2 regions of the Cytobacillus sp. GQ23 genome follow, and region 2 is predicted to be linked to the other one. Evidence: a T-box and tRNA genes for the amino acid it is inferred to sense, from the RefSeq annotation. Region 2 holds a T-box; the other holds one or more tRNA genes.
What was found. The T-box of region 2 lies ahead of glyQ (glycine--tRNA ligase subunit alpha). A T-box ahead of a tRNA ligase gene usually reads a tRNA of that ligase, here a tRNA-Gly.
Positions count from the first base shown of each region.

Region 1: it encodes a tRNA-Gly, which carries the amino acid that the T-box ahead of glyQ (glycine--tRNA ligase subunit alpha) is inferred to sense. The anticodon was not compared.

Region 1 is NZ_JCAXER010000049.1:1,972-18,320, reverse strand. Features, by position in the region: gene AC6CHU_RS25235 (PrkA family serine protein kinase) at 1-1,412, opposite strand, end outside; gene nfsA (oxygen-insensitive NADPH nitroreductase) at 1,809-2,558, opposite strand; gene trmL (tRNA (uridine(34)/cytosine(34)/5-carboxymethylaminomethyluridine(34)-2'-O)-methyltransferase TrmL) at 2,661-3,134, opposite strand; gene AC6CHU_RS25220 (amidase domain-containing protein) at 3,197-4,075, opposite strand; gene queG (tRNA epoxyqueuosine(34) reductase QueG) at 4,222-5,355, opposite strand; gene AC6CHU_RS25210 (B3/B4 domain-containing protein) at 5,730-6,398, shown strand; tRNA gene AC6CHU_RS25205 (tRNA-Gly) at 6,518-6,591, opposite strand; gene AC6CHU_RS25200 (sugar phosphate isomerase/epimerase family protein) at 6,928-7,896, opposite strand; gene AC6CHU_RS25195 (Gfo/Idh/MocA family protein) at 7,893-8,942, opposite strand; gene AC6CHU_RS25190 (Gfo/Idh/MocA family protein) at 8,954-9,982, opposite strand; gene AC6CHU_RS25185 (ThuA domain-containing protein) at 9,984-10,724, opposite strand; gene AC6CHU_RS25180 (response regulator transcription factor) at 10,740-11,468, opposite strand; gene AC6CHU_RS25175 (sensor histidine kinase) at 11,446-13,254, opposite strand; gene AC6CHU_RS25170 (ABC transporter substrate-binding protein) at 13,401-14,687, opposite strand; gene AC6CHU_RS25165 (carbohydrate ABC transporter permease) at 14,756-15,583, opposite strand; gene AC6CHU_RS25160 (carbohydrate ABC transporter permease) at 15,583-16,349, opposite strand, start outside.
Region 2 is NZ_JCAXER010000009.1:35,375-52,329, reverse strand. Features, by position in the region: gene dnaG (DNA primase) at 1-638, opposite strand, end outside; gene AC6CHU_RS09325 (YaiI/YqxD family protein) at 678-1,118, opposite strand; gene AC6CHU_RS09320 (pyruvate, water dikinase regulatory protein) at 1,530-2,348, opposite strand; gene ccpN (transcriptional regulator CcpN) at 2,377-3,012, opposite strand; gene glyS (glycine--tRNA ligase subunit beta) at 3,266-5,338, opposite strand; gene glyQ (glycine--tRNA ligase subunit alpha) at 5,331-6,221, opposite strand; T-box leader at 6,323-6,505, opposite strand; gene recO (DNA repair protein RecO) at 6,577-7,329, opposite strand; gene AC6CHU_RS09295 (YqzL family protein) at 7,360-7,503, opposite strand; gene era (GTPase Era) at 7,661-8,575, opposite strand; gene AC6CHU_RS09285 (cytidine deaminase) at 8,568-8,966, opposite strand; gene AC6CHU_RS09280 (diacylglycerol kinase family protein) at 9,901-10,293, opposite strand; gene ybeY (rRNA maturation RNase YbeY) at 10,271-10,741, opposite strand; gene AC6CHU_RS09270 (HD family phosphohydrolase) at 10,738-12,930, opposite strand; gene AC6CHU_RS09265 (PhoH family protein) at 13,161-14,123, opposite strand; gene yqfD (sporulation protein YqfD) at 14,120-15,313, opposite strand; gene yqfC (sporulation protein YqfC) at 15,332-15,622, opposite strand; gene AC6CHU_RS09250 (YqfB family membrane protein) at 15,685-16,164, opposite strand; gene floA (flotillin-like protein FloA) at 16,198-16,955, opposite strand, start outside.

The DNA of each region.
Region 1 (16,349 bases), on a different contig from region 2:
ATATCATCGTACTCTTTTCTGGCCAGAGAAATAAAGTTCAGGTATCTTTCTTTCAGTTCGGCAGTAATCGAAGGATGCTGATCCAATCCTTCTTTAAGTGAACGCAGTACATCCAGCGCATTGATGCTTGTAATATTTTTTCGGATAATTGTAGAAGAAATCCTATTAATGACATACCGCGGGTCAATTCCGCTCATGCCCTCATCTGCATGCTCTTTTTTCAATTCTTCCACATCTGCTCTGTTATAGCCTTCAACGCTCTCTCCATCATACAAACGCATTTTCTTTACTAAATCTATATCGCCCTTTTTCGGATCCTTCATACGGGTTAAAATCGTAAACATTGCTGCAACTCTCAGAGTATGCGGTGCAATGTGCACGTTGGAAACATCGCTCTCACGGATCATCTTTTCATAAATTTTCTCTTCCTCTGAAACCTTTAAATTATATGGGATTGGCATGACGATTATTCTGGAATGCAATGCTTCATTCTTTTTATTGGAAATGAATGAACGATACTCAGTTTCATTCGTATGAGCGACAATTAGCTCATCTGCCGAAATAAGAGCGAAGCGTCCGGCTTTAAAGTTGCCTTCCTGAGTGAGTGACAATAAATGCCATAAAAATTTCTCATCGCACTTCAGCATTTCCTGAAATTCCATCATACCGCGGTTTGCTTTGTTCAGCTCTCCATCGAAACGATAGGCCCGTGGATCTGATTCAGAACCATATTCAGCAATAGTTGAAAAATCAATGCTTCCAGTCAGATCGGCAATATCCTGTGATTTCGGATCTGACGGGCTGAAGGTTCCAATCCCCACCCTGCGGTCTTCCGAGAAAATGATTCTTTCAATTAGAACATCTTCTATCCGGCCGCCATACTCCTGTTCGAGACGCATACTATTTAAAGGCGATAGGTTTCCTTCAATTCTTATTCCATACTCATCATAAAAGTCTTTGCGGAGGTGATGCGGAATCAAATGAAGCGGATCTTCATGCATCGGACAGCCCTTAATAGCATAAACCGCACCCCTCTCTGAGTGAGAATATTGCTCCAGACCTCTCTTTAGCATTGTCACTAATGTTGATTTACCGCCGCTGACAGGTCCCATTAATAAAAGAATTCTTTTACGGACATCAAGCCGTTTGGCAGCAGGATGAAAATACTCTTCCACGAGTCTTTCCAAGGCTTCTTCTAAACCAAAGAGCTGGTTGCTGAAAAATTGATATCGTTTTTGCCCCTTCACTTCTTCGACACCGGCATCCTTAATCATATTATATACCCGTGAATGTGCTGACTGAGCAACCCAAGGCTTCTCTTTAACAATTTCTAAATACTCCCCAAAAGTCCCTTCCCATTTCAGCTTTTCTTCCTCGTGTCTGTACATCTCAATTTTTTTTAGAATATCCATAAGGACCTCCCCCTGTCGCATTATCAGAGACGATTAATATACTCTATGCGCACCGGCAATCGAACATGCGTAAACTATTAATAGTTTGGTTTGTACTTTTTACGGGGATTAATTATTAGGAATACTTCGCTGCCAGGATCCAGCTGTAAAAAAAACTCCATACTTTTCATTCACAGTTAGACATTTTTGGGCTATAATAAGCTTATATTTACATGCTTGCCTATTGAGATACCGCTAAAGGAGGATTACATATACATGGGTACAATTATTATTATCGGTGTAATGGTTGCTTTCCTTGCTGCTATTTTCACTGCTGGTTACGATGACAAGCCAGGCATAAGCAAAAAATAAGCTGCTGAACCTATCAGCAGCTTTTTTCTTATTTACAATTTAATCCTACCTTAAATCCATCTTTTTACTCTGAACAAAATCCTTCATATACATCCTTGTCTGCTTTTCTAGCATGCCGGCAATTTGACTCGTCCACGTGTCCTTCCGCTTGCCGCCTGTACGCTCATCATAATACTCGGAAATAATCTTATTATAAACTTCCAGCTCTTCGCAGTAAGATGCTTCATCCTGGTTGTATTCATTTTCATGATATATATGGTGAAGAGGAAGCCGCGGTTTTTTATCGTTCTTTTTGGAAGGATAGCCAACAGCCATTCCAAACAAAGGAATCACACGATCAGGTGTTTTTAAAAGCTCTGCCACTGCCTCAAGATTGTTTCTTATTCCGCCAATATAACAGATTCCAAGCCCCATCGATTCTGCCGAAATAGCAGCATTCTGCGCAGCTAATGCTGCATCAATAACAGACACCATGAACTTCTCTGTGCTTTCGATTGATGGAATTACATTTTTATTTTCCATCTGGCCGATGATTTCATGACGATGCAGATCAGCACAAAATACGAAAAAATGGCCATTTTCAGCTACATAATTCTGATTTCCCGCAAATTCAGCAAGCTTCTTTTTCTTTTCTTTATCTGTCACTCCGATAATTGAATAAGCCTGGACAAAACTTGAAGTGGATGCAGCTTGAGCAGAAAGTACAATTGTTTCAACCTGTTCTTTTGACAGCGGCCTGTCTTCAAAATTCCGGACAGAACGATGATCCATCAGCAATTTGGTAACTTCATTCATCACATCTCATCCTTTCCATATGTACTTTTTCATTTTACCCAGAGAAGAATGTTTTCTCCAAAGAAAAAGACCTGATCATCTCACAGGCCTTGTGTTGTTTTCCTATTTTAAATGTAAGTACTCCTGCTGGCGCAGAGCTTCATAGACAAGAATGGCAGCCGTATTGGATAAGTTAAGCGAACGGACATTATCATTAATTGGAACCTTTAATAAGCGCTCTTTGCTTCTTTCAATTAAATCCTTTGGAAGTCCGGATGTTTCCTTGCCAAAAATAAAGTAATAATCCTTCTCGACGCTGCTATAGTCAAATTCGGAATATGGGCTTGTGCCATACTTCGTTACATAGAAGTATTCACTGTCTTCAGTTCTTTTAAAGAAATCATCCAATGAATCATGAAAAACGATTTTGACATGTTGCCAGTAATCCAATCCTGCCCGCTTCAGCCTTTTATCCTCTGTTGAGAAGCCGAGCGGCCTGATCATATGCAATGTCGTATCAGTAGCCGCGCAGGTGCGGGCTATATTGCCTGTGTTGGCCGGAATTTCCGGCTGATATAATACTACATGCAATCCCAATTTTTTCACCTCTAAATTAAATCTGCATGTGTAATTATATCACTTTGAAATCACCATACAAATTACTGGTCATCAGTAATAGTCAAAAATTTATACTTTATATTGGGTGTATATGCTGTAGAATCTTCATACGCCCAATAGCGCATTCGGCTGTTATAGGTATGGGCGTTGACAAGGGGCATTCCCGATGCATCCTTGCCCGTCACGATCGTTGTATGGTCAAATCGCCCGTCTCCCTGGAAATCATAGCAAATGACATCTCCAATTAAAAGCTGGTCTGGACTGGAGACTTCCTGAGCCCTTAACCCCGTTTTTGAACTTGGCAGATACCACCGCATTGAATTCGCAACTGTCCAGCTGTAGCTCCAATTCCCGCTTCTCATCCACCAGCCTTTTCCTCGGTGGGGATACCCCCTCATTGGGCTGCCGCCAGCATGAAGGCACTGCGAAATATAATTGGTGCAATCCACATCAAATTTCTTATAAGCCGGATTAAAGCTGTTCCACCACTTTTCTGCATACTGAACAGCCTTAATGCGGTCATATTCATACTCGTATCTTTCTTCCTCTTCAATTTCCCGGTCCAGAGACACTTCTTCTTTTTTTATATCTTTAAAAGGATTTTTCTCCCGGTCTTCAACAAATACTCCTTTATAAAAGTCGGCTGTCCGCTCCTCGATCTCTTCTTCCATATAGAAGACGCCTTTTTGTTTAATCAAATATTTGAAGTGAACCTTATATTCAACCGGAGTCACATCATCCTTCTCCCTGCCGACATTGATCACTTTTCCAGTTGCCTGTGCTTTCACAATCTCACCGGAGCGGCTGGAAAGAGATTCTTTCTTTTTTTCAATTTTAGGGCATGTATGAATTGAACTTCTTGAATGGGAAACGCACTGCTGCACTCTTTTCTTTAACAGCTCATGAAGCTGGTCCCTCACGCACCTCACTCCTCTCTATACAATACATATGAGAGGAAGCAGAGGACGTTGCTTAATTTTTCGCGCATTCAGCAGGCGCAAGAGTGTTTTTCTGCTGGCATCGGGTAAAAAAAGCCACAAAAAAGAGAGAGATTCCTCCCCCATCATCATTGTTCAAAAAAGCTGATTCCTTTTTCGATTTCAGCAATGACTTCTCCGTCCTTCTCCTGTTTCAATGCCTGTCTTAATGCAGGAAGAGATTGTTCTCCTCCTATTTTCCCGAGTGCCCAAGCTGCCGTACCCCGGATCACCGGTCTCGGATCCTCTGTCATAACCTTGATCAGGTCTTCTTCCGCTGTCTCATCTTTGTAATGAGCAAGGGCGATAATAGCATTTCGCTGGATCGGCTTTTTCCCTCTCCAGGAGCCTGAGACCGGGCCGTACTTTTCTTTGAAATCACGGTTGCTGATAAAGAGCAGCGGCCTTAAAAGCGGCTTTGCCACTTCCGGATCAGGCTCCATTTCATCATGCAGGTGAAAATCCTTGCCTTTATTTTCAGGACAAACAGTTTGACAGGTGTCACACCCATAAAGCCTGTTTCCCAGCTTTTCTCTATATGGCTCTGCAAGAAAGCCCTTTGTCTGTGTTAAAAATGCGATGCATTTCTGTGCATCAAGCTGACCTCCCTGAATTAAAGCACCAGTCGGGCAGACATCAACACATTTATTGCAGCTTCCGCATCTGTCTTCCAATGGCATATCAGGCTCAAAAGGCAGATTTGTTATCATTTCTCCGAGATACACATATGATCCGAACTCCGGTGTGATGATGGAACAGTTTTTTCCGCTCCAGCCGATTCCGGCACGCTGCGCTACAGCCCGGTCCACCAGCTCTCCTGTATCCACCATGGATTTGCATATGGCCTCAGGAATTCTTGACTGAATAAACTCCTCAAGCTTCTGAAGACGTTCCCTAAGGATATGATGATAGTCTTTTCCCCATGAAGCCCGGCAGAATATCCCCCTTCGTTCACCTCTTTTGCTGACAACCCTTACCTTCATTTTGGAAGGATAAGCAACCGCAATTGAGATAATGGATCTCGGCTTATCCATTAGCAGACCGGGATTCACCCTTTTCTCAATATCAGGTTCTTCAAACCCTGACTGATATTGAAGCTCCTGCTGGCGAATCAGTCTATTCTTCATTTCATCAAAAGTGCCTGCTGTTGTAAAACCGATTTTATCAATGCCAATTGTCTTGCTGTACTCAATCACTTCCTGCTTGAATTGTGTAAAGTCCATTGGATAACCTCCTTTCTGTATGAAAATGAAATTTTATATGAAAACGTGCTGTATTAACGTTGGTGGCAGATACCTTTTATTCGGACAAAAGGGATATAAGATGCGTGTAAGACTGCTTTTTTTCGGCTTTGGAAAATTAACTTCGTCAAACTTCTGATTAGTTACCATTTACTCCGCTAAAGTGAATATATGTTGCGTCTGAGCGCTCGTTTTGGGCCCTTTATTTGGTGAAAGTCAAAATAGACGGTGTCAAAGCGTTGGTTAGATACCTTTTATTCACCCATCACGGGTGATAGGTACCTGAAAGTCTAATATTTATTGAATCACCGCTTATTATGATAAACTATTTTAAAGTAATTTTGGAGGTGGAAAGCTTGGAAATTATAATTGCTCCCGAGTTGTGCAGGTTAATTCCCCAATTTAAAATTGGATTTATTATATATAAAAATATAGAAGTCGGACAGTCTCCTCAAATGGTAAAGGGCCGACTCCAGTTATTTCAGGAATCCATTTATTTTGACTTAGAGGACAAGAGTGTTACAGATCTGGAAGGAATCAATGAATGGAGACAGATTTTCAAAACAGCAGGCAAAGATCCAAATCGTTACCGCCACTCTGCAGAAGCACTGTACAGAAGAATAAAAAAACAAAATTACCTGCAGCCGGTCAACAGCTCCATAGATATTAACAACTTCTTTTCCCTGGAATATCAAATACCAATCGGCGTATATGATGCTGATAAGCTTTCAGGTCCATTGACTATCAGGTTTGGCAAAGAAAGCGAAGAATATAACGGTTTAAACGGAAGACCCAATTCTCTTGCCAATTTAATAATCAGTGAAGATATAGCAGGCCCCTTTGGCAGTCCGTTTGTGGACTCTGAAAGAACAGCTGTCACGGAACAGACTAAAAATGCCGTGCAAATTGTTTATTTGCGCCCTTCTCTGGAAACTAATATGGCCGAAAAAATGGTTGAGTCATTAATGAACATGTACACTCAAGTGCACGGGGGAGAAGGAAGCTTTAAGGTCATTGGATGTTAAACACTTCTATAAAAAATCGAGTGGGATCTGCGGATGCCGCCCGATTTTTTATAGAGCCATGAAAATGAAAAAACGCAATACCTCGTTCTTGTTGAACGAAACACTGCGTTGGCTATGTATGGAGCGGGTGAAGGGAATCGAACCCTCATCATCAGCTTGGAAGGCTGAGGTTTTACCACTAAACTACACCCGCATTATTATGAAGTTACCGCCTGCTTATTTTTTCCCGTACTTTCATGCCTCTTCCTCTAAGAGCTTTTTCAAGGAAGCCTATGCGTCGAGGCAACTCGAAGCTGATTCATGGAAGTATCGCTCGTGGCTGAGGTTTTACCACTAAACTACACCCGCATTTGTTTATTTATATTTAATCATTAACGTAATTATGATTAAATAGAATGTCGATTTTTCTCTACAGCAAAATAAACATTGTGTCGAATCAACTATTTAATAGTACTAAATTCAGCGTAAATGGTCAACCCCTTTTTAAAAAATTTGTCGAAAAAAACAGAGAGGGGTTTTCCCTCCCTGTTTATACCCACCACATATCCGATGGCTGTTCTTCGATTAAAATGGACTTAAGGTTCCTTACGGCTCTTGTAAACCCTTCTTCAATGGACATCAGCGGGTCTTCGTGCTCAATGCTGACAACGTAGTCATAACCAAATGTGCGCAGTGCGCTCATCATATCAGACCATTCCTGCAGGCTGTGTCCGCATCCTACTGACCTGAAGGTCCACGCCCTGGTCTGTACGTTGCCATACGGCTGCATATCCGTTAACCCATACATATTGACATTTTCCTGGTCAATATAGGTGTCTTTTGCATGAAAATGATGAATGGCATTTTCTTTTCCCAGTATCTTTATGGCTGCAACTGGGTCAATGCCCTGCCACCATAAATGGCTTGGGTCCAGGTTGGCCCCAATGGCGTCACATGTTTCTTCCCTTAATTTTAAAAGTGTGTAGGGAGTGTGTACAAGGAATCCACCATGCAGCTCGAGCCCGATTTTCACATTATGGTCTTTGGCAAACTGCCCGGCTTTTTTCCAATAAGGAATGAGTTTCTCCTCCCATTGCCATTTAAGCACTTCTCCATACTCATTTGGCCACGGAGCGACCGGCCAATTCGGATGCCTGGCCTCTTCCCCGTCACCTGCAGTCCCGGAAAAACAGTTCACAACTGGAACATTCATTAAGCTGGCTAACTTAATCGTGTCGTATAGTACGCGATCAGATTCCTCGGCAAATGCTTTATCAGGTGAAATCGGGTTGCCATGGCAACTGAATGCACTGATTTCAAGCCCCCTCGATAAAACCTTATTCAGGTAATCCTCCCGGACTTCATCGCTTCCCAATAGCTCCTGCAGTCTGCAGTGAGCGTTGCCGGGATATGCACCCGTTCCGATTTCCACAGCCTTAAGACCTGCAGCCTTCACATGATCGAGCATATCCTCAAAATTTTTGTCAGCAAATAATACTGTAAATACGCCGAGCTTCACAAAATCCCCTCCTGGCTACTACTATTATCTTGTTTGCTGCTGCTATAAATCGCATCAATAATTCTGGTTGTCTGCAGAGCTTCTTCTGCTTTAACCATAAACTCTTCGTTTTCCAAACAGCTTTTAATAAAGTTCCGTGCCTGTGTTAATGCATAGTCATCTTCTCCCGGGAGCCATTCTGAACGTGTATTCAGGAGCATACCATATTTAGATTGATTCAAACGGAAGGGGAATAAATCAATTCCTCCAAGCTGCCCCGAAAAACTGAGGCTTTCATCATCCTTTTCAATATTGGCAGACCAGGAAGTTTCAAAAAGCAGGGAAGCACCATTCGCAAATTTTATGTAAGCTGTCACATGATCATCTACATCAAAGGATTGATGGTCAAAGCTTCCCCATAGATTCACCTGATCAGGCATTTTACTTAACGTGTTGTATGCAGTACCGGATACCTCCGTTTCGGCCGGGTTACCAAGAAGCCAAAGCGAGAGGTCAAGCAAATGGCAGCCGTAATCTATCAAACTTCCGCCGCCCTGGAGTTCTTTATTGGTAAAAACACCCCAGCCAGGCACCTTTCTTCTTCTCATGGCTCTTGCTCTGGCTATAAACGGAATGCCAATTTCATTTTCTGTAATGAGCTTTTTGGCAGCCTGTGCCTCTTTCATGAACCGGTAGTGATAGGCAATGGCCAATACCTTCCCGGACCTGTCTCTAGCCTCGATCATTTTCCTGCATTCGGCTGCTGTCATCGCCATCGGCTTCTCACACAAAACATGCAGCCCAGCCTCCAGTGCAGCAACGGTAATTTCAGCATGAAATTTATTCGGTGTACAAATGACTACGGCATCTGTTTCAGTGAATACTTCCTTATAATCTGTAAAAACGCGGCTAATTCCAAACTTCCTGGCAGCAAGCTTTGCTGTATCCTCATTCACATCACAGATAGCTGTTATGGTAGCACTATCCGAAAGTTTTAATAAAACTGGAATATGCCTGGATTGGGCAATTCCTCCAGCACCTATAATTCCGATCCGAAGTTTCATCATGGGGGTACACCTCAATTAATTCTGACAATCTGCTTTGTTTCACTTGACTCAAGGGCAGCTAGAATCACTTGGAGCGATTTCATCCCCTCAGATCCAGGGATGGCAGGCTCCTGGCCTTTTAGTATACTTTCAACAAAATGGTCAATGACACCTGAACTCTTTTGCCCGCCTTCTTCATTAGTCTGAATTCCGCCGAGCTCATACTTCACTGTTTCACCGTTAGCATACTGAACAATGAGAGAGTGCAAAGGATCATCTTCTAATCTTAAAATGGCTTTCTCACCATAGATAATAGTTGAATTGTCTTCTTTAGAAACATAAGACCAGCTTGCAGCCAAAGTACCGATCACACCGCTTTCCGTTTTCAAGACACATACGGCTGTATCATCGACATCAGCATCCGTTTTGGAACTAGTTTCAACAAATGCCCCAACCTCAGCAAATTCTTCACCCAGCAGATAGCGCAAGAGGTCTGTCTTATGGACACCAAGGTCACCCATAGCACCAATAAAAGCCTGATCTTTCTTGAAGAACCAGCTATCTTTGCCATCTGCACTCCATCCTTCTGGTCCGCCATGGCCAAAGGCAGTCCGGAAACTGTAGATTTTTCCCGCTTCACCCTTTGCAATTAATTCTTTTGCTTTTTTATGAGACGGAACGAAGCGCTGATTATGAGCAATCATTAATTGCTTTCCACTTTTACGCGCTGCTTCTATCATTTCCTCTGCTTCTTCCTTAGAAGTGGCCATCGGCTTTTCACATAAAACATGTTTGCCCTCGTTCAATGCTGCAATCGAAACAGGGGCATGCAGATAATTCGGGGTGCAGACACTCACTGCATCTATTTCCTTGTCAGCCAACAATTCGCTATAATCGGTATACGCCTTAGCCTCGTAAAGGTCAGCAAACACATTTGCACGCTCTTCATTAATATCACAAACTGCTTCAATGACAGCCCCGCTGCTGGCATGATATTCAGGCATATGCCTGTGCCTGGCAATACTTCCGCATCCAATTATTCCAATTTTGAGTTTTCTCATCCTACTTCACCACTCCTTCATGTTTCACACTGATTTTCTCCAGCGGCTTCGCATTTCCATAGACCGGTACCGGAAGATCAGCCTGTTTAGCCCACTTTACAGCATTTTTTATAACCTGCTGAACCTCCTTATGATAATAGGTTGGATACGTTTCATGTCCCGGGCGGAAATAAAAGATTTTCCCTTTTCCGCGCTTGTATGTACAGCCGCTCCGGAAAACTTCCCCGCCTTCAAACCAGCTCAGCATGACAAGCTCATCCGGTGCAGGAATATCAAAATGTTCTCCGTACATTTCCTCTTTTTCAAGTTCAATATATTCTCCAAGGCCTTCTGTAATCGGATGGCTCGGGTCTACTATCCAAATTCGCTCCTTTTCATCCGCTTCTCTCCACTTTAAATCACAGGAGGTTCCCATCAGCACTTTGAAAATTTTAGAAAAATGCCCGGAATGAAGAACAATCAATCCCATTCCATCGAGAACTCTTTGTTTAACTTTTTCAACGATTGAATCCTCAACTTCTCCATGTGCCAGATGCCCCCACCAGACTAGTACGTCTGTTTCCTGTAAAACGGCATCACTCAGTCCATGTTCAGGCTCATCCAATGTTGCTGTCTTCACTTTTAATTCTTCTCCATTTAAAAAATCGGCTATGGCACCGTGTATACCATTGGGATAGACAGCCCTTACCTTTTCCTCCTTTTGTTCATGGCGGTTCTCATTCCAGACAAGTACGTTAATCATGAATCTTCCTCCTTCTTAATGCATGCTTCTATATTCATTTGGGGAAATCCCCTCTGTCTTTTTAAACACTTTGCTAAAATATTTTTCATCCTGATAACCAACCTGGAAAGCAATTTCATAGATTTTCAGTTTAGGGTTCAGCAAGAGCTCCTTTGCCTTGCTAATTCGGACATTTGTGATAAAGTCTGTAATAGTAGCCTGATATTCCTGTTTGAATTTCCTGGAAATGTACTCCCGGCTTAAATAAAATCTGTCTGCAATTTCCTGGAGGTTAATATCTTTGTTATAGCTTTCCAGCAGAAATTGTTCTATTTGCTGAATCACATTCAACTCCCTGTTTTGCTCCTGCGTGCATTCCAATGAAGTATTTTGCTGATTCCATTCATTAATGGCTCTCTCCAGGATTTCATTCAGTATATCAGGGTCGATAGGCTTCAAGATATAATCAAAGCTTTTATAACAAATGGCATTCCTCATATAATCAAAATCATCATATCCGCTGACAACAATCGTCTTGCTGGAAAGGTCCGAAGAATGTATCCATTTTAAAAGGCTTATGCCATCTCTCTTTGGCATGCTCATATCTGTGAATATGATTTCCGGGCGATGCTCTTTTATCAGCTTTATTGCCTCATTTCCATCTGCCGCCTCCATGATCGTGTCAATCCCAAAGCGGCTCCACTCTCCCAGAAGCATTAAGCCTTCCCGAACATGCTGTTCATCATCCACAATAATTGCTTTCATCTTTTCCACCTTCCATCCTTTTTGGAAGTTTAATAGAAACCTGCAGCCCTCCCTGCTCAAGGTTCTTAAGCTGCAGGTAAGCGCGGCTGCCATAATAAAGTTTTAACCGGACATAAACATTCTTCAGGCCGATATTCATTAACTCTCCCTTTTGTCTTATCCTGTCATTCATCAAATGCATCCGGATTTCCTTAAGCCGATTTTCCGAAACCCCTGTGCCATTATCTTCAATAAGAATATCAAGATAAAATTCATCCTGTCTGCATGTTATGTTAATCTCTCCAGTTTTTTCGCGTGCATCAAAGCCATGTTTAAAGTAATTCTCCACTAAAGGCTGTAAAATCATTTTTGGAACAGGAAACCCCAATGCTTCTTCATCAAGCTGGAAATTGAACTGAAGCTGATCATCGAACCGTTCCTTTTGCAGTAAAAGGTATGCCCTGGTATGTTCAATCTCTTTTTGAAGAGAGACCATACCCTCCTCCATATTCATGCTGTATCTCATTATTTTTGATAGGCGGGTAACAGAAGAATATATTTGCGGACCTTGATTTTTCAGAGCCGCTGTTCCAATTGACTGCAATGCATTATATAAAAAATGCGGATTAACCTGTGACTGCAGAACCTTAAGCTGATTGGTCTTATTTTCAAGCTGAAGTTTATACTCCCTATTGATGAGATCATTAATTTTATCGATCATTTGCCTGAATCGATCACCGAGATAACCAATCTCATCATTGCCGAAAGATTTAAAGCGGACATCAAGATTTCCCTTTTCAACCTGATCGATATTACTCAGGAGGATTCTGATGGGAGAGGTAATTCTGACAGAGATAAATAGCGTGGCGAGGATAACAAGGAACAGCCCTATTACGCCAAATATGATATTTATTTTCGCCACACTGAATGCACTTTCATATAAAGTGGCATATGGAACTCGCTTTACAAGATACCAGCCGCCCGAATTTTGCGATAATTGATCATATATCATTACACCATTGAACGTTTCTTCCTTCCATTCAACCGTGCCATTTTCCTTATTTGTTTGTATTACCCAATCCATCCAATCAGGCGCTTTATCTCCTTTATCATCCGTTGAACGATAAATTATGTCCCCTTCAGGAGATATAATATAGAATTCTTCATTATCCCCCGAATAAAGATTACGGCTGATATTGGTTATTTGATCCGGCGAAAACTCCAATGAAATATAGGCCAATATATCATCTGCCGGAATATTGATTAAAGACCTGTGAAGCGTAATGACATTTTCAGGCTTTTTATCTTCAGGATTCTTAATCTTATGGATGGGCTCAAGGTACATATTGTTTGGACTTTCTTTTGCTTTATCGTAATATTTTTGGCTCGCAGTTGGCAGTCTCTTCGAAAAAACAACTGTAGAGCGGCGGGACGCAGTTATGAGCCGATTTTCCTTTGCAACAGCAATATTGACTCGTTTGATATTTTCCTCAGCATACAGGATGGTAGAAATTACATTTCTTACTGCTTCGACAGCCTGATAATTATTTTCCTTCCTGGGATCTTTTAAAAAGTTTATTAAACCCGGGTTATTGTAGAGGGAAAGTGTCAAACCGTCCAACTCATTTATATACCCCTCCAGGTTCACTTTTCCTTGATATAATAGGTTGCTGTTTTCTTCAATGGCCTGATCTTTCAATGATTCCGCTGTATGGTAGTAGGTGATGATAATGGACGCTCCAAAGGGAACGATCGTAGCTATCATTAATAGAACGATCAGTTTATTCCTGATACTCTTTTTGAACATGTACATCCCCCGCTGCTTTCTCTTTTACAATAGTATAAAGTAACTTCCTTTTTTTTGGGGGGCTTTTTTGCTGTGGAATCTAATAGATATAAAAATAGAAAACAGAAAGCATATCTTCCGCAGACATGCTTCCCGTTTCACCAAATTTATTTCAAATTATCCCAGGATGTCTGGAAGCGTTCAACGACCGTATCATAGTCAATCTTTCCTGCAGCATATTCCTGGATTGTTGCAGCAAATTCTTTATTGGCGCCATCCGGCCATCTGAACCATGTCCAAGGAATTGTTTTCTCTTCCTTAGAATACTCAAGAATGTGCTTTCCAAGCGGCCCTAAACCGGTTGGCTCAATATTGTCAAAGGCTGGAATGAAAGCAAACTCTTCTGTGATATAACGCTTGCCTGTTTCAGAGGAAACCATCCAGTCAAGGAATAACTTGGCCTCTTCAAGATGCTCTGAGTTTTTGTTTAGAACCCAGTTGTTTGGCACACCTACTGGCAAACGGTCAGCTTCGGCTTCATCATCAGTTATCGGAATCGGGAGGAATCCCATATTAATGTCAGGGTCGATTTCAAGAATCATGTTCTCCGTCCAGTTACCCTGCTGAAGCATAGCTGTTTTGCCGGAAGCAAATAGTGTGACTTGAGTATTGTAATCAGTTGTTAAAGGATTGTCATTACCAAATTTAATTTCAGTATCCAGAACTTCTTTAAATTCTTTAAATTTATCATTTCCAGTTAACTTTTCAGACCCGCTGTATAAGCCTTCAATAAATGCAACAGGGTCCTCCTGCTGTGCAAATGGGATGTTTAACAAATGCTGCCCAATGACCCACCACTCACCGTAACCAGCTGAGAAAGGGGTAATCCCTTTATCTTTGAGCTTTTTAGCAGCATCCTTTAACTCAGAGATCGTATTAGGCGGCTCAGTAATTCCTGCCTCTTCAAATAAATCTTTGTTATAAATGAAACCATATCCTTCCAGGTTTACTGGCATTCCATAAAGCTTGCCATCTGCATCGGTGGTTGGAACCTTGCCAATAGGAAGCACATGCTCTGCCCACGGCTCATTTGAAAGGTCAGCAAGATGCTCTTTCCAAAGCTCTAATTCCTTAAATCCTCCATTGTTAAAAATGTCAGGCTGTTCACCGGATGCAAACTTCGCTTTTAATGCGGCACCATAATCAGCTCCGCCTCCGACTGACTCAAGCTTTATTTTAATATTTGGATGCTCTTTTTCAAATTCGCCAATCATTTCCTGAAGCTGATCGGCAATCTCCACTTTAAATTGGAACATGTTCAGTGTTACCACTTCATCCCCGTTTTTTGAATCATCCTTAGGCTTTTCATCCCCTGAAGAGCTGGAAGAAGAACAGCCTGCCATAATGCCTGCCATTAGAACAAATGACAGCAATAATAGAGCAAAGCGTTTCATTTTGTTTCCCCCCTGATAATTTTTTATATAAACTTTCACAGCCCTTTTGGCGGCAAAAGTCTCTATAACTACTTTATGGAACCCTGGGCAATGCCTTTAATAATGTGTCTCTGCAGGAACAGGAAGAAAATGATGACCGGTGTAATGCCCATCACAAGGGCAGCCAGTCCCATATCCCACTGCTTTGTATATTGTGCAAAGAATGAGCTTGTGGCCAGAGGAATCGTCCTAAGCTCTGCATCCTGAAGCACGAGAAGCGGCAGCAGATAGTCATTCCAGATCCACAATGTATTTAAAATGACAACTGTTACAGTAATTGGCTTCAGAAGTGGAAAAACAATTCTCCAAAAGACGCCAAACTGGCTGCACCCATCAATTCGGGCAGATTCTTCTATTTCGATTGGAACAGTTTTTATAAAGCCATGATAAAGGAAAAGCGATAATGGTACACCAAAACCAAAATACATAATGATGAGACCAGGTATGCTGTTTGTCAGATTCAGAGTGCCTCCGAGCTTCATCAGAGGAATCATGACTGTCTGAAATGGAATAACCATTGCAGATACAAATAAGACAAACAGGATTTTGCTGAATTTCCCCGGAGTCCTGACCATCTTCCAGGCAGCCATAGAACTAATAATAACCAGTCCAATATTGCTGATTACGGTTATTATAAGAGAATTCCAGAAGGCGCGCGGGAAATTAATGATATCCCATACCTTCATATAATTGGAGAATAAAAACTCCTTTGGCCATGCTGCAGCATCAATCAAGATATCAGCAAAACCCTTTACTGAATTAATAAACACAAAGTAAAAAGGAATGAGGAATATGATTCCTAATACGATTCCGATGATCTCCAGCAGAAACGTAACCTTCGTATATCTGGGATTCATTAGGCCTCAACCTCCCTTTTCTTCGTCATCATCACCTGAACCGTTGTAAAAATAGCTACCACAATAAAAAATAAAATCGATTTTGCGGTACCAAGACCATAGCGGTTATTCTGGAATGCTTCCTGATAAATATTAATCGCAACCGATTGAGTCGAGTTAAATGGTCCGCCGCCTGTGAGCGAAATATTCAAGTCAAAAATCTTAAATGCCATTGATATAGTTAAAAAGAAACAAATCGTAAATGCCGGTAATATGAGCGGAACGATAATTTTTAACAGGAGTGTCCAGCTTGATGCTCCATCGATTCTTGCTGCCTCCAGCAGCGACTGATCAACACCCTGCAGTGCTGCAATATAAATAACCATCATATAACCGCTGATCTGCCAGGTAAACACAATGACAATTCCCCAAAAGGCTGTTATCTCATCACCAAGCCACGGAAGCTTAAAAACCGAAAGATCCGTAAGATTACCGATAGCAGCGAACCCTTTGACAAAGATAAACTGCCAGATGAATCCAAGCAATAAACCTCCAATAACATTCGGAATGAAAAACACAGTCCTCAGCAGATTCCTGGACTTCAAGGCTGCATTCAATAATAAGGCAAGTCCAAACCCTAATAAATTACTAATAATAACAGAAGCTAACATAAATTTAGTGGTAAAAATAAAGGAATCAAAAAACTTAGGATCATTTCTAAAGATCTTCATATAATTCTCAAGTCCAACCCACTCCACCACAGAACTGACTCCATTCCAGGATGTAA
Region 2 (16,955 bases):
TCGAAAATAGGGAACATAATTCTATCTCGGAAGCGGTCAAAATAGCTCCCATCTTTCTCCCTTTTGATGATCAGTCCTGCTCTTTCCATGACATCTTCGGGGAACTTCCTTTTAGTCAGGAACTTGAAAACAAAATCCCAGGACTGTAATGAGTAACCGATTTGATATTTTTCGATCGATTCCATTGTAAATCCCCTATTGAGCAAATATTCTAATGCATGCTGACCATCTTTTGTGTTTACAAGCAGATGGTGATAAAATTTACGTAGAAGCTCATGGGCTTCCATCATCTGCTGTAAATCCACAGGCATTGATTTTGCTGATGCTGCGGATGCTGCATCAATTTCAAGCTTAACATTTCCCTTTTCAGCAAGTTTTAGTGCGGCTTCCTGAAATGAATATCCTTCTAAATCCATTAAGAAAGAAAAGGCATTGCCTCCAGCTCCGCATCCAAAGCAATGATAAATCTGCTTATCGGGTGAAACAGAAAATGAAGGAGTATTTTCGCCATGAAAAGGACAAAGCCCAAAATAGTTGCGTCCTTGCTTGTTTAATTGAATATAGTCGCCAATGACATCAACAATATCTACAGCCTGCCGAATTTCATTTACTTTCTCCTCGGCGATCCGTTCTGCCATATGAACAACTCCATTACTTACTCAGGTATTCGATAAACATTAACGAATTCCTTCAAGATTCGACAAAATCTTTGTCAATTGCTGCACAAACCTGGATCGGTCCTCCTGGCTAAATGGTTTGGGCCCTTTACCATAAACCCCTCTTTTTCGAGCCTTCGCTGAGAGATGCCTCATTTCCAAAGCGGTTCGAATTTCACTTTCTTCAAATAAAATTCCCCTGGGAGAAAGGACATAAACACCCTTTAACAAAAGAGTTGATGCCAATCCAATATCTTGAGTAACAACTGCATCTCCTGATTTTACATGATTCATTATGAATAGATCTGCAGCTTCTTTACTGCTGTCTACAAATTTCCAGACAGCCCCGCTCAGATCATTTTGCATATGAGCATAAGAGGCAACAAAGACCGCGTCCAATTTAAAGGAATTGGCTATTTCGACAATTTCCTCTTTAACAGGACAGGAATCTGCATCCACCATAATGATCGGTTTGCCTAATGTTCTAATAATTCTACATCACTCCGCATAATCCTTCTTTGCATAAATAACTTTTGCATAGTGAGATATGTCGAATTTTTTCTTGACCGAAAGCTTGACATGCCACAATAAATAGTTTATTCCTTGGCAATGAAGTCTAAACCTATTCGGGTACATTTTTATCACAATTTTTTATTATAGTACATAAATCTCTATTTTGCCATTATTTTATCTGGCAACAATATTTTATCTTTGCAGTTTTTTTCTCCTGCCCAGAAAAAAATGCGAATGTATTTTCGAGGTCAGGTTCCCTCTGATCCAATCAGTTCACCCTGAAAAAAATCTGCATGAAGCGAAAGCCTGCAATCCCAACTGCCGAGTTAAAAAAAGAAAAGGCACATAAGGAATTATGTGCTAGCTTTTCGGAAAGCTTTTCCGGTATTGATTGAAAATCATATTGGCCGTTTCTTCTACAGCCTTGTTCGTGACATCAATAACCGGGCATTTAATTTTAGAAACGGTTCTTTCAAAGTAATCTATTTCTTCTTTAATTCTCTCTATATTAGCATAGCTTGCATTATCGCTTAGACCTAATGATATCAGGCGTTCTCTTCGAATAAAGTTTAATTTCTCAGGGCTTATTTTCAGACCGAAGCACTTATCCGGAGGGACAAGAAAGAGCTCTTCTGGAGGATCGACTTCAGGCACAAGGGGTACGTTAGCCACTTTAAGGCGCTTGTGAGCAAGATACTGGGAAAGAGGTGTTTTTGAAGTCCTTGATACCCCTATAAGCACTATATCAGCCTTCAATATTCCACGGGGATCGCGGCCATCATCATACTTTACAGCAAACTCGATTGCCTCAATCTTTTTAAAATAATCCTCATCAAGCTTTCTGACCAGTCCCGGTTCAAAAAGCGGTGTAATGCCGCATGCTTTTTGGATTTGATCCATTAAAGGCCCGACAATATCAAAGGTATATATCCCTTCTTCAGCAGCCCGCTGGTTAATATATTTCCTCATGTCCGGCTTGACCATTGTATAGGCAATCATCCCATTATCCAGCTTTGCCAGCGAAATCACTTCATCAATATGTACTTTCTCTTCAACGTACGGAAAACGCTTAATAGATATATCACTGCCATTAAACTGGCTTGTTGCAGCTTTTGTTACAAGTTCTGCCGTTTCTCCCACTGAGTCCGAAACGACGTAAATGACCGGCAATTTTTCCATCATTCAACACCTTCTCCTTCTTACATTGCTACTTTTCCCCGGCCAGGGCCAAGAATGCTTTTGTCAGATTTGTTTTGGTTATCCTGCCGTTTACCTCAAACCCTTTCTCCGTCTTTCTTACAACGGGAAGGGCGTCAATTTGCTTTTCAATCAGCTTTTTAGCAACTTCTATGAGCAAATCATCTTTTTCACACATAGTTATATTAGGCATTCTTGTCATAATGATATTAACAGGGATGGAATTTAGCTCCTGCTTGCCTATACTTGCGCGCAGTAAATCCTTTCTTGACAAAACCCCAACAAGCAGCGAGCCCTGATCGACTACAAATAACGTGCCGACATCTTCCAGAAACATTGTCACAATTGCATCATATACCGATACATTCTCATTAACCACAACAGGGATGGATTGATAATCCCTTACATAAAGCTTCTGAAGGTTTTCTGTCAGCAGCTGGGCCCCAGTCTTCCCTGTATAAAAATATCCTACACGCGGACGGGCATCCAAGTAGCCGGCCATCGTTAATATAGCCAGATCCGGCCTTAGTGTTGCCCTAGTTAGACTGAGCTGTTCCGCTATACTCTCACCAGTGATCGGCCCGTTTTCCTTAACGATTTCTATGATCTTTTCCTGCCTTTTATTTAATTCGATTTTTCTCACCACCTAATCTGAAAAGGAATGCTGTTGGCACTCATTTCCCACTATAATAAGGTTATACTTTTATATCATTATTATATACTATTCGTCATAAATGAAAAGATGTGTTTCATATATAGTTTACGTTGTGCTGCCGGATATGCCCAAAATATGAAAGAGCCCGTCAGTATAATAAACAGGCTCTTCCCTGACAGCCAGGCAGCTGTCCCTATCTTAGATTTTAATCTCATTGAAGCATAGAACGCAAAGTTTCAGCTTACTACTTAACAATTATTTCGTTCATATTTGCAAATTTCTTTATCACATCAGCCAAATGTGCCATTTGATGAAGCCTATTGCGGCGAATTTCCTGATTCTCATCCATTACCATAGTATGCTCGAAATATTGATCAATTTCTGGTTTCATGCTTACTAACAAATTAAAGACAGCTTCCTCATTCACCTCGTTCTTTAATTCCTCCGTTACAGATAAAAATTTACTGAACAAAACTTTTTCGTATTCGTTTTCAAATAAGCTGCTGTCTATTTCCCCTTTACGTTCTGCCTTAGAAGCGATATTGATCACGCGGCTAAGGGCTTCAATGCTTTCCTTAAAGCCTTCTGCATCTTTGTTGGACTCCAATACTTGGGCTCTATTGACAAGTGAAGGCACAGAATCAATATCATTTCCTAATACAGCTTCAATTAGGTCATAGCGAACTGCTTTTTCCTGAAGCATATATTTAATTCTTAACTTAAAGAAAGATACCAATTCCTGCAACAATTCATTTTTTGACTTCTTTCCAATGTTCGCATTTAGAATAATATCGGAAGATAATGAAATCAATTCTTCGAGTTTCAAATCCCAGTTTTTAGCCAGTAATGTCTGGATGATACCCGATGCCTGTCTTCTTAAGGCATATGGATCCTGGGAACCGCTTGGGATTATTCCAATTGCAAAGGATGACACAATTGTGTCCAGCTTCTCAGCAATGGAAAGTACTGCACCGGCATCACTTGCTGGCGTCTGGTCCTCTGCATTGCGCGGCATGTAATGTTCATTAATTGCACGCGCCACAGCTTCTTTTTCACCTTTTTGCAGGGCGTATTTTTCTCCCATAAAACCTTGGAGCTCAGGAAATTCATAAACCATATGTGAAACAAGATCAAACTTGCTGATTTCAGCGGCACGGTCTGTCACTGCTTTCGCTTCATCACTGAAGCCAAGATTCCCGCTCAGTTTCGCTGCCAGCAGGCGGACACGGTCTACCTTTTCAGCAAGTGTTCCAATTTCTTCATGATACACAATGCTTTTAAGTTTTTCGAGCGATGATGCGATTTCCGTTTTTTGGTCTTCCCTGTAAAAGAAAGCCGCATCAGAAAGTCTTGCCCGCAATACTTTTTCATTTCCCTTAGCCACTTTTTCCAAATGTTCATGAGATCCATTTCGAACTGTAACAAAGTAAGGAAGAAGCCTGCCCTCTTTGGACTTTACCGGGAAATAGCGCTGATGTTCTTTCATCGAGGTAATCAAAACCTCTTCCGGAAGCTCCAGATATTCCTCTTCAAATTTTCCATATAATGCTGTTGGATACTCAACAAGATTATTTACTTCTTCCAATAACTCTTCATCAACAGGAATCACCCAATCATTCTCTTCTTCAATTTTTTCCAACTGCGAGAGAATAGCATTTTTTCTTTCCTGAGGATTAGTAATGACATATTGTGCCAGCAAGGACTTTTCATAGTCAAAGGGATTGTTAATTTCAATCTCTTCCCCAAGAAAACGATGTCCTCTTGTAAGGTTAGATGTCTGAACATTAGTGATTGAAAATGGTATGACTTCACTTCCGAATAATGCCAGAAGCCATTTGATCGGCCTAATAAAGCGCAGCTCCTGGTTAGACCAGCGCATATTTTTCGGAAATGATAGCGATGTAACAATCTGCTGAAGTTCAGGCAGCAGTGCAGCTGTTTCCTGCCCTTTTATGAATTTGCTTACATGCGCGTATTCAACACCCTTAATTTCTTTAAAGTATATATCTTCAACAGATGCTCCCTGACCCCGGCTAAATCCAATAGCAGCTTTTGACCATTCACCGTCATCGGTTAACGCGATTTTTTTTGCAGGTCCTTTTGCTTCTTCGTTAATGTCCTCCTGGGCAGTTTCCACTCCCGTAACAAGAACAGCCAAACGGCGTGGAGAGGAGAAAGCGCTGATTTCGTCAAAAGATATTTTCTTTTCCAAAAGCCATGATTTCACTTTATCTGAAAGCTGATTCATTGAATTAGTGACAAATCTGGCAGGCATTTCTTCAAGTCCAATTTCCAGCAGAAGATCTTTCTTATTCATGAGACCCTTCCTCCTTATCCTTTAAAATTGGGAAGCCAAGTTTTTCCCGCTCTTCGTAAAAGGTTTTGGCTATTTTTCTGGCCAGGTTCCGGCATCTTGCAATATAGCCTGTTCTTTCTGTCACAGAGATCGCTCCCCTTGCATCAAGCAGGTTAAAAGTATGAGAGCATTTTAAAACATAGTCATAAGCTGGATGCACAAGCCCTTCATCCATTTGCCTATGTGCTTCCTTCTCGTAGATGTTGAACAAATTGAAAAGCATTTCCTGATCCGATGTTTCAAATGTGTACTTCGAATGCTCAAACTCCGGCTGCAGGAAGATGTCCCTAACCGTAAATCCTTCTGTCCATTCAAGGTCAAAGACATTTTCCTTATCCTGAATGTAAGAGGCGAGCCTTTCGATACCATATGTAATTTCAACAGACACAGGCTTGCATTCCAATCCGCCTACCTGCTGGAAGTATGTGAACTGTGTTATTTCCATTCCATCAAGCCACACTTCCCACCCTAAGCCCGCGCAGCCCAGAGAAGGATTTTCCCAGTTATCTTCTACAAACCGGATGTCATGTTCAAGCGGATCAATGCCTAATGCTTTGAGTGAATCAAGATACAGCTCCTGAATATTATCCGGCGACGGCTTCATAATCACTTGAAATTGATGATGCTGATAAAGCCGGTTTGGATTTTCACCATATCGGCCATCAGCAGGACGGCGTGAAGGCTCTACATAAGCTACATTCCACGGTTCTGGTCCGATCGCTCTTAAAAATGTATAGGGGCTCATTGTACCTGCGCCTTTTTCAGTATCATAAGCCTGCATTAGGATACACCCCTGTTCAGACCAATGTTTTTGAAGCGTTAATATCATGTTTTGAATATTCATAGGACACCTCTTTCTTAATTTGTTATAAATTTAGCAGCTATCTATCACAGGGCTTCCGTGTTTCAGTGAACATAAAAAACTCCCGTCTCTATGCCACATGGCATAGGGACGAGAGTTTACCCGCGGTTCCACCCTATTTGCTGCGATTTTACCGCAGCCTCTTTGTTGTCGATAGACAATATTGCTCCAGAGCGCCCTTCCTTAACCATCCATACCCGGCTTCCACTGTCCCGGGTTCGCTTTAATGAAAAAAGTTAAGTACTCTTCTCCTTCACTGCAATAATATTTTATTAATTTGAATCATAGCGGAATCACCTTGGATTGTCAATCTTAAGCAAAAAGCCAAGGGAACGCTTTACATAAGATCATTAAACTTATCCATTTGATTAAGAAACTTTTTAGTCTTAAGGGATAAGCCGGAATACTCTTCATAATAAGCAGAGATAATCTTTTTCAATTCAGCCTTGGTTTCGGGCTTAACAGAAATATTGCCAAGCCTGGACAAGTCAAAAAAATAAAACAGGCGCAGCAGCTTAATGGTCGCCTGTGATACCTTATAATGATAAGGATCCCTGTCAAGACAGCGGTGGCAAATGAGTCCGTTTTCCCGGATTGAAAATACAAAATGCCCGTCAGTGCTTCCGCAGACAGTACATTGATCCAGAACAGGATATAAACCCAGACCATTCAGCATTTTCATTTCATAAATATTGGTGAGAATTTCCGGATCATATCCCTCATTTATTAAATTTAGCGTTTGATGCAGCAATTCAAACAAAAATGGGTTAGGCTTCTTATCCTCACTGCTTTTATCAGTCAAATCGACAATATAGCTTGCATAAGCAGTCAGAAAAATATCTTCTTTAATTGATCTCATGGATGAAATCATATCACCCTGCTGCAGGGTGCCCAGACCGCTTCCACGCTGAACTAAAAAGTTTCCGTATGTAAAAAGCTGGGTGACAGCAGCAAGTCTGCTGTTCGGCTTTTTCGCTCCTCGTGCCATCACACCAACTTTTCCCCATTCACGGGTATATAAAGTAACAATTTTATTTGTTTCACTGTAATTAGTTGTCCTGATGACGATGCCTTCACATTTATCAAGCAACCGTGACACCATCCCTGTCTTTCGACAAACCTATGAGATGGGAAAATCAGCTTCTGCTAGCTCTTCATCATTGCTGCCGGGTATATCCTGAGTTTCCTTTTCTAGCTCCTTGAAGAGAAGATATGTGTCAATATTTCCTGTCTGGGAAAACACTCTCCAGGTAAAATCCATCATCGAAAACCCCACCTTTCAGTTATTCAACTAGCAATTCTTTATCCCAATACATTTATCTATATCATAGCCTGTCTTTGTAAAATCATGAGACGAAAATATTGTCAATAACCTGTATGCATATAAACCAGAAATGGATAATACTTTAATTAGGGCTGGTTCAGTACTCATCTTCACGGAAGCCAAAATCGCGGAGCTGAGACATTTTATTGCGCCAGTCTTTCTGAACTTTAACCCAAAGCTCTAGAAAAACCTGTGATCCAAGAAGATTTTCAATATCCACCCTTGCTCTTTTTCCGATTTCCTTAAGCATTTTCCCTTGCTTTCCAATCACTATGCCTTTTTGGGAGTCACGTTCCACAATGATCGTAGCCATGACATGAACAACATCCTTGTCTTCGCGGCGCTCCATCTTATCAATAGTTACAGCCAGCGAGTGCGGTATTTCCTCCCTTGTTAAATGCAGGGCTTTTTCCCTGATCAGTTCGGAAACAATAAATCTCTCTGGGTGATCTGTTACTTGATCAGCAGGATAAAACTGCGGCCCCTCGGGAATATATTTTTTAATCTGTCCTAACAGCGTCTCTACATTATTGCCTTCTAACGCAGAAATGGGGATAATTTCGCTGAAATCGTACTTTTCCTTGTAAGACTCAATAATTTTAAGCAGTTCATCAGGATGTACCTGGTCAATCTTATTGATTACAAGGAAAATGGGTGTTCGGACTGACTGAAATTTCTCAAGTATGAATTCTTCACCGCGTCCAAAGCCTTCCTGGGCATTTACCATAAACAGGATGACATCCACTTCTTTTAGAGTGTTTTGGGCAACTTTCATCATAAAGTCTCCCAGTTTATGCTTTGGCTTATGAATTCCTGGCGTATCAATAAAAATAAATTGTGCGTCATTAGTAGTCAGGACACCCTGAACTTTGTTGCGGGTTGTTTGCGGCTTATCACTCATAATGGCAATTTTCTGCCCAATTACGCGATTTAAGAACGTTGATTTTCCTACGTTTGGTCTGCCGATTATGGAAATAAAACCTGATTTGTGTCCTTTTTGTGTATTATTCATGTAAATCCTCCGGTGAAAATGCTCCTGGCAGTAATTCTGCAACTGTTAATTCTTTAATATCCCCTTTTAAGTTGGTTAAAACAACTTTCATTTCTGGCGGACATAGTTCGGATATTACCTGTCTGCATGCACCGCATGGGGGAACAGGACGGTCTGTGTCAGCAATAACAGCAATAGCTGAAAAGCTTTTTACTCCATCAGAATACGCTTTGAAAAGCGCAGTCCTTTCAGCGCAATTACACATGCTGTACGCTGCATTTTCTATATTGCAGCCGTGAAAAACCTGTCCGTCACTGCTTAATAGCGCAGCTCCCACTTTGAATTTTGAATATGGCACATATGCTCTATCTCTTGCAATCTTTGCTTCTTGAATTAGTTGATCATTATTCACAAATATTTCTTCCTTTCAAGTAAAACGGAGCTGCTCCCCGAGACATCAAAACCTGGATAGAAATTATGAACCACGGGGCCTTCTAAGCTATTTCTGTAAAAAAGCAGCCGCTTCTCTTTTATTTTACAACATTTTACTTTGATTTTCATCGTTTGTAGCAAAAACGTAATAAAAAAATTGAATTTTCTAAAAATAAGCAGACAGATTAAATTTTATGGGCTTGTTTTCTATATGGGCTATTTCTCCAAGCCTGTGAAATTTATTGCTGTTCTGTCATTTTAGCTGATTCAGTGAACGTTTTCAAATTCAGGCACTGAATTTATCAGGGGCTTGCTGTAAGTCTTTATATGAATGGCTGTTTTCAAAAATCGCTTTGTTTCACTTAAATGCTGCCCGGTTATTTCCGATTCAGAATGTTCAAGTCTTCAGCGGGGCTGGCGGTGAAACAGTCGATTCTGTACGTCTGCGGGGGTTCTTCTGTCCCTTTGGGCGCTGAATACGCTTCCTTGAGTAAAGACCACACTAAGAAAATGCGCAGGCATTATAGAAGATCTCGCACTTTCCCTGCAATCCAATCAATATATTCAACCTGCAGCCTACCTTGCTAAAGTAGCTTTCTTTACTAAAAGATTGTTGTCTGTTGTCTATGAATTCTGCCCGTTGATTGCAGCGAAAGGCACGCAGCGAACCCGCGGGGAGGAATGCGAGCCTCCTCGGCTTCGCCTTCGGGGTCTCACACTTCCCTCCTCCCGCAGGACATTGAATAAGCTCCCTCGAATGAACACCGCTCGAAGGAAATGCGTCAGCATTTTCGAGGATCAAGTGCCCACAGCGAAGATCAGCTCAGCAAATTAAAATAGGTTAGGAATAACATCAAACATTAAGAAAACAGGCTTTTAAAAAAAGTAAAGCTGTCCCTTTGGACAGCTTCACATTACTGCAAAAATATAAAAATTTTTGGCAGGAATACAATTCCGCCTACAATTATACATACAATGGCAAATACCAGCACTGCTCCAGCGGCAATATCCTTTGCCTGTTTTGCCAAGGGGTGATAATCTTCGGTTGCCAGATCCACTGCCCTCTCAATTGCTGTATTCAGCAATTCGAGTGATAGCATGCCACCGATGGCCAGAATAATGATTATCCATTCAAGCCGGGAAATGCCAAAGTAACCACCAAAGAAAAGCACTGCAATGGCTACTGCCAAGTGTATCTGCAGATTCCTTTCATTAAATAACGCTGTTCTAATTCCGGAAAAAGCAAACGCAAAGGATTTTAGGACACTGTGTGTTCGGACCTTTTTATCTCGTGAGCCCGAATTCATCCAGTATATCCTTCTGGCGGGAAAACATTTTTTTCTCGTCTTCCGGGTTTTCATGATCATAGCCAAGAAGATGAAGGAAGCCATGGACCGCCAAAAAGCCAAGCTCCCTGATAAAAGAATGTCCATACTCTTCAGCCTGTTCCTTAGCCTTCGCGGTGGAGATAATAATATCTCCGAGGATCCGCGGCATATCAGCACCAACCAGTTCAATTTCACCTTCCCCCAGCTCTTCCATCGCGAAGGAAATAACATCTGTCGGCCGATCTTTATCCCGGTACTCTCTGTTGATTTCGCGGATGCGCTCATTGGTCACAAAAGTGATGGATACTTCACTTTCGGGCTCCACAGATTCTTTTGAGGCCGCAAAGGTAATTAGCTCTTCAATTTTCGCTATATCACTTTCCTGAAGCTCATTTGTTTCGTCCAAAAAATCAATACTTAAAATCATGCCTGTTTCACCTTCTGTTTAGTCATTTCAGGATACTCAATACGTGAATGGAAAATTCCGTTTAACGTTTCACAGAACGATTGTGAAACGGTTTCCAGCTCTTTTAAGGTTAAATCACATTCGTTCAGCTGTCCATCCTGAAGCCTGTCTGCGATTATCTTCTTTACCAAATCCTCTATTTGCTCTGTTGTAGGATGCGCCATAGAACGGACTGCAGCTTCTACACTATCCGCAATGCCAATGACTGCAGACTCTTTTGATTGAGGTTTTGGCCCCGGATAGCGGTAATCTTCTTCTTTTACCTCAAGTCCATTCTGTTTTGCTTTGTAATAAAAATATTTCAGCAAGGTGGTTCCATGATGCTGTTCGGCAATATCCACTATTTCCTTAGGCATCTTATGCTTTCTCAGCATTTCAGCTCCATCTGCGGCATGGGCGATAATAATATTCTTACTGGTCTGAGGAGGAAGCCGGTCATGTGGATTTTCAATATTCACCTGGTTCTCAATAAAAAATTGCGGCCGTTTTGTTTTGCCGATATCGTGATAATAACAGCCCACCCTTGCCAAAAGCCCATTTGCCCCAATAGCTTCACATGCTGACTCGGAAAGATTTGCAACCATTACGCTATGATGGTAGGTGCCCGGAGCTTCAGTAAGTATCTTTCTCAGCAAAGGGTGATTCGGATTGGAAAGTTCAATCAGCCTCATAGTAGACAGTATTCCAAATCCTGCCTCAAAATAAGGCAGCAGGCCAATCGCCAGGACTGCTGACGAAATACCTGAAATCAGAGCTATTATAAAGTAAAACCCATATTCAATTGTCTCATAGTGGCCATTTCTTAGGAAAAGCAAAGAAAAGATAACAAGTATGTTAACTGCAGTTACGAATAAACCAGCCTGCAATATTTTGGAACGGCGATTCTGCTTTGTCAAAAACAATATGGCCGCCAAGCCGCTGCAAAGTATATAAATAGCTGATGTCAGCTGGAATGTTCCAGTAACACCTTCATTAAAAATGATGCTTCCACTGATAGCCATAATAATGGTGTAATACATCGCAAGCTTTTCATCAATCAGTATTTTGATCAGCATAGCTCCCATAGCTGCCGGGTAAATATATCCTATCTCTGAGTAATCAGCATATTGGAACAGACTTATGACCTTCATAAGCAATATCGATAGGATAAAAACAAGGCTGAACAGCAATAAATAGCTTTGCTTTAAATCCTGCTGCACATTCAATTCATGGAAATAATAGTAAAGGGCTGATAAAACAATGACAATGATTAGAGATAAGCCGATAAAAGGCTGAATCGAATTAACACTGTCAATAAGTCCTACTAGTTCAAGCTGTCTGTAAATGTCCCTGCTGATCAGCTGGTTTTCTTCAACAATGATCTGCCCCTGAAGGATTTTGACTGGCTCGACACTTTCAATGGTCTGCTGCCGCATTTCTTCCGTAGCTGCTGGATCATAAAATTGATTTTGATATACCGCATAGCGCCCAAGCTCTATTGCTGCTTTTTTTAAATCTGAATTTAAGCTGGTAAACTTCAGTTCTTCTTCAACACGCTTCTTTGCGTTCTCCACCTGTTCAGCCGGAATTTCATTATTCATGATTTTATTGATGGCAGTAACAGTAAGGTCTTTCGCTATACTCAGCTCCCCCTCCTTTGCCTGAAGCAAAGCAAGGAAGACACTATCAGATACTTCACGTGTTACGTCATCAGTGAGTTTTTCTTTAACCATGGTCAATTTGTCTTCAGGATTAGGGGCAGAAGGGTCTGGTGCCTCTACCTCTTTGCCGGATTCATTTCCGGCACCCTTCTTTTTCTCTTCCATCTCTTCTTTTACTTCTTCATTCACTTCCGAAACGGATCCGAAGATGGAGGTAACCAGGTCGACTCGGTTTTGTGCAATCTCTTTTTTTACAACGTAAATATCCTTCACATTATTTTCTGCTTCTTTTCTCTTTCTTTCTGTACTTGCCTTATCCTCTATGGTTATGGGTGACCTTATTGTCTGTTCTGCGACAGAGAATAGACTTAAATCGAGCTTTTCAGGCTTCACATTGCTATACATGGAAAAATACATAGCAACTCCCAATAGAACAAATAAGAGAACACGAAAAAAAGTCATATTAAGCAAATTTCTGATTGTAATCATACTTTGCTGAAGATTTGGCACCTTTACCCCTCCTGTCCTGGGTAAAAAACTTCTATTACACTTTAATTAGCATTAATCATTAATTATGTAAAATCATAACAGTTTTTCTGATGGTTTTCACTAATGAAAAATGGCCTATCTAATAACAGGTTACCTAAACAATTCATTAATAGCAAATAATTCCATAGTAATTAATTCCCTATTTTATCAATCATAGAAAAAACCGCCAAAAACGGCGGCTCACAGGTTCATTAACTATCTTCTTTTTGGTATGCCTGAATAATCCTGGCTACAAGCGGATGCCGCACAACATCGCTTTGTTCCAAATGAACGAATGAAAGCCCGCTTACACCCTTGAGTATGTCTTCTGCTGCGATCAGGCCTGATTTTGCACCCTTTGGAAGGTCAACCTGTGTTCTGTCTCCGGTAATAATCATTTTTGAACTAAAGCCCAGCCTCGTCAGAAACATCTTCATCTGCGCCTGAGTTGTATTTTGCGCTTCATCAAGAATGACAAAGGCATCATCTAATGTCCTTCCGCGCATATAAGCCAGCGGTGCAATTTCAATCGTGCCTCTTTCAATCATTCTTTGTGTGTGCTCAGCACCTAATATATCATGCAAAGCATCATATAGAGGCCGTAAGTAAGGATCGACTTTCTCCTTCAAATCCCCCGGCAGAAAGCCAAGGCTTTCACCGGCTTCGACGGCAGGACGGGTAAGAATGATTCTTTTCACATTCCCATTTTTCAAAGCATTAACAGCCATGACAACTGCCAAATACGTTTTTCCTGTTCCTGCTGGTCCTATGCCAAAAACCAGGTCATTTTGGCGGATTGCATGAATGTATTGACGCTGTCCTAATGTCTTAACACGAATAGACTTTCCTTTTGCATTTTTTGTGATTTCTTCTTCGTATAAATCACTGAAATACTCTAGTGTTCCCTTGTTAGCCATTTGAAGAGCATACATAACATCTCTCTGGCTTATATTTATTCCTTTCCGGATTACATAAAGCAGTTTATCCAGAACCTTTCCAGCCAGTTCTACCTTGTCCATTTCACCAGACACATAAACGGATTCTCCCCTGGTTACTATGGAAACATTCAGTTCTTGCTCAATAATTTTCAGGTTTGCATCTGAATTGCCTAATAATGCAATGGCTTCATTAGGATCTTCAAGCTGCAGGTTCATTGTTTTCAAGTCTTCTGTCATTCCGAATCTCCTTGAATAATTGGTTGTCCTTCTGCAATATTCTCAATAATTTGGAAATGTATTGCTATAGTTACTTTACCATTGTCAATTGATTGGTGCAAAACTTTTTCTCCCTTAACCTTAGCATTTTCATCTAAGCTGCTTTTTATTTTTTTTCTTGCCAAATCTTTCGCAGCTTGAAAAGCCTCTTTATTAGAATATATTCTCGTGACTTGCTCTCTTTCACGGAATGTCTTATTTACGTATGAAACAGGCAGTTTCCATTTAAGGAATTTTACTTCTTTCTCATTTTCCTCTATTTCATACTCCTCAAACTCCGGTTTTCCAAATCCCCATATAGGAATCTCAAGATTTCCGATTGTGATGGCATGCTTAACTTTTTCATTGCCGCTGAAGACCTTAAAGGTGCTCTTAAGCGGTAGAATAACTTCAGATTTATACCATGTCTCCCCGAAAACCTCTCCTTTTGAAGGAACAGTCTCTGTTTGTCCTTCTTTCCCAATTATCCCGGAGACTAAAAGCTGGCCCGGCTGAACATGATCGTGAATATCGACAACCGGACGGCCTTCTTCAACAAACATATCTACAATGACAGCTTTCTTCTTTGCTACCAGATGACGCGGGCTTAAATACTCGGGTTTCTCAGGTTCATTTTTCTCAACTACCTGTAAATGGTAGGTTGTCCCTTTTAACTCCACGCCAACCCAGGTGATTGCCTCAATATTGTTGGAAAGTGTCCGCTGAATAGACTCCACGTTCTCTACAAAAAACTGCAGCTTTCCTTTTTTAACCCCCATCCTGTCCAATTCTTTAATAATCTGATATTCAGTTGCAGGATTTGCCCCCTTAATCTGTATGCCCCAAACCATATTGGATAAAAGGAGAATGACAGCAAAAAATGCGAGGCCACCAGCTGCAAATCCGCTGTTTTTCAGCAGCCTTTTCATAAGGAATGGTGCTCCTGCCCGCTGCAGGAACTCGATTTTGCAATCGCTGTTCCTGGCGTGGCTCCTTATTTTTTTTGCATCAGCCAATTTCATTTTGAAGGTGACTGATTGTGTTCCATGATTCTTCACATTCCAGATATTGATGCCGCTCCGGGTAAGTGTATTAATAAATCTCTCTATTCCTTTTCCGCTTGCTTTTACTGTTACGAGGCCCCTATAAAATTCAATCCACTGGTTCTTCATTTCCTTCCCCCTGAATTCTTAATCAGTGTCTGTAATATAAGTTACTGAATCAACTTTTCCCTCTAGCAAGATTTCTTCGGGCAATATCGTTTTTATGACGAAGGCTTTCCCTCTTATTAATAGCTGTCCCTGCTTTAGAAGCAGTCTTAATTCCTTATCTGAAAAAGCCAGTAATCCCCTGTGATTTTCTATATAGATATGGATTTGCCCAATCATTGTAATGCGGGGCAGGTCCATCATGACATCTTGAGGAAGCTCCATATTTTTAGTCATCCAGCCGCGGACGAATTGTCCCCACTTTTTTGCCATAAAAAAAGAACCCCCTTTCATCTCATATTTATGAAATGAACGAAGGTTCTAGCACTTATTTTTTACCGCTTTCGGTTAAGGGACCTGTGAGGATTTTTTGACCTTGGCGGTCCAAGAATTTCAGACCAGATAATTCCGTCAACCAGCGCCTGTTTCCGAGGCTCGAATTTTCCGGCTCCTGAGGCTTCCGCAGGGTATCCTGCTGATATATCGGCAGCGGTTTTCGATATTGCACTTGCTTTTCTTTCAGCAGCTCTCTGCTGATTCTGGAGAGCCTTCATACTTTGTTCTGCATGCTGTTTACTCTGCCTGTATTCTTCCGCTATTCTTCTGGACTTCTCTTCCATCTTCCTTTTTTCCTCTTCCAGCACTTCAGCCATTACAGGATCTGCAGCAGTTCTTTCTGCCTGTGTCCGATTCTCCTGCCGAGCTGAACGGGGAGCCTGTTTAACAGGCTTTTCCTCCTTCTTTTTTTTGAAAAAGGAGGAAATGAAGGCGATTATAGCAATGAGAATAAAAGGATTCTCCAATAAAAATTCCAAGAGAGTTTCCTCCCTTCTCCCAATATGGGATCATTAGTCATTTTTACGGCCATTTTTGCCGTCATCACTCATATTGCCAATTGAATCTCTCATTTCGGTATCTGCCGAGATGTTTTGGATATTCATATAGTCCATTACCCCGATATTTCCGGAACGGAGAGCTTCTGACATAGCAAGCGGCACTTGTGCCTCTGCTTCCACAACCTTCGCTCTCATTTCTTCAACACGGGCTTTCATTTCCTGTTCCTGAGCAACGGCCATTGCACGCCTTTCCTCCGCTTTGGCCTGGGCAATCTTCTTGTCTGCTTCAGCCTGTTCAGTCTGCAGTTCTGCACCAATATTTTTGCCGATATCCACATCTGCTATATCAATCGACAGAATTTCAAAAGCAGTGCCTGCATCCAGACCTTTTGAAAGAACAGTCTGAGAAATCATATCCGGATTTTCAAGTACTTTCTTGTGATCTGTCTGCGAACCGATTGTAGAGACAATCCCCTCACCGACACGTGCCACGATTGTTTCCTCACCCGCACCTCCGACCAGACGGTCAATATTGGCCCGGACTGTGATTCGCGCTTTAGCCTTTACTTCAATACCATCCATCGCCACACCGGCAATAAAAGGAGTTTCAATTACTTTTGGATTAACACTCATTTGAACTGCTTCTAAAACGTCACGCCCTGCCAGGTCAATGGCTGCACTGCGTTCAAAGCTTAAATCAATATTTGCACGATGTGCTGCAATTAATGCATTGACTACTCTATCAACATTTCCTCCTGCCAGGTAATGGC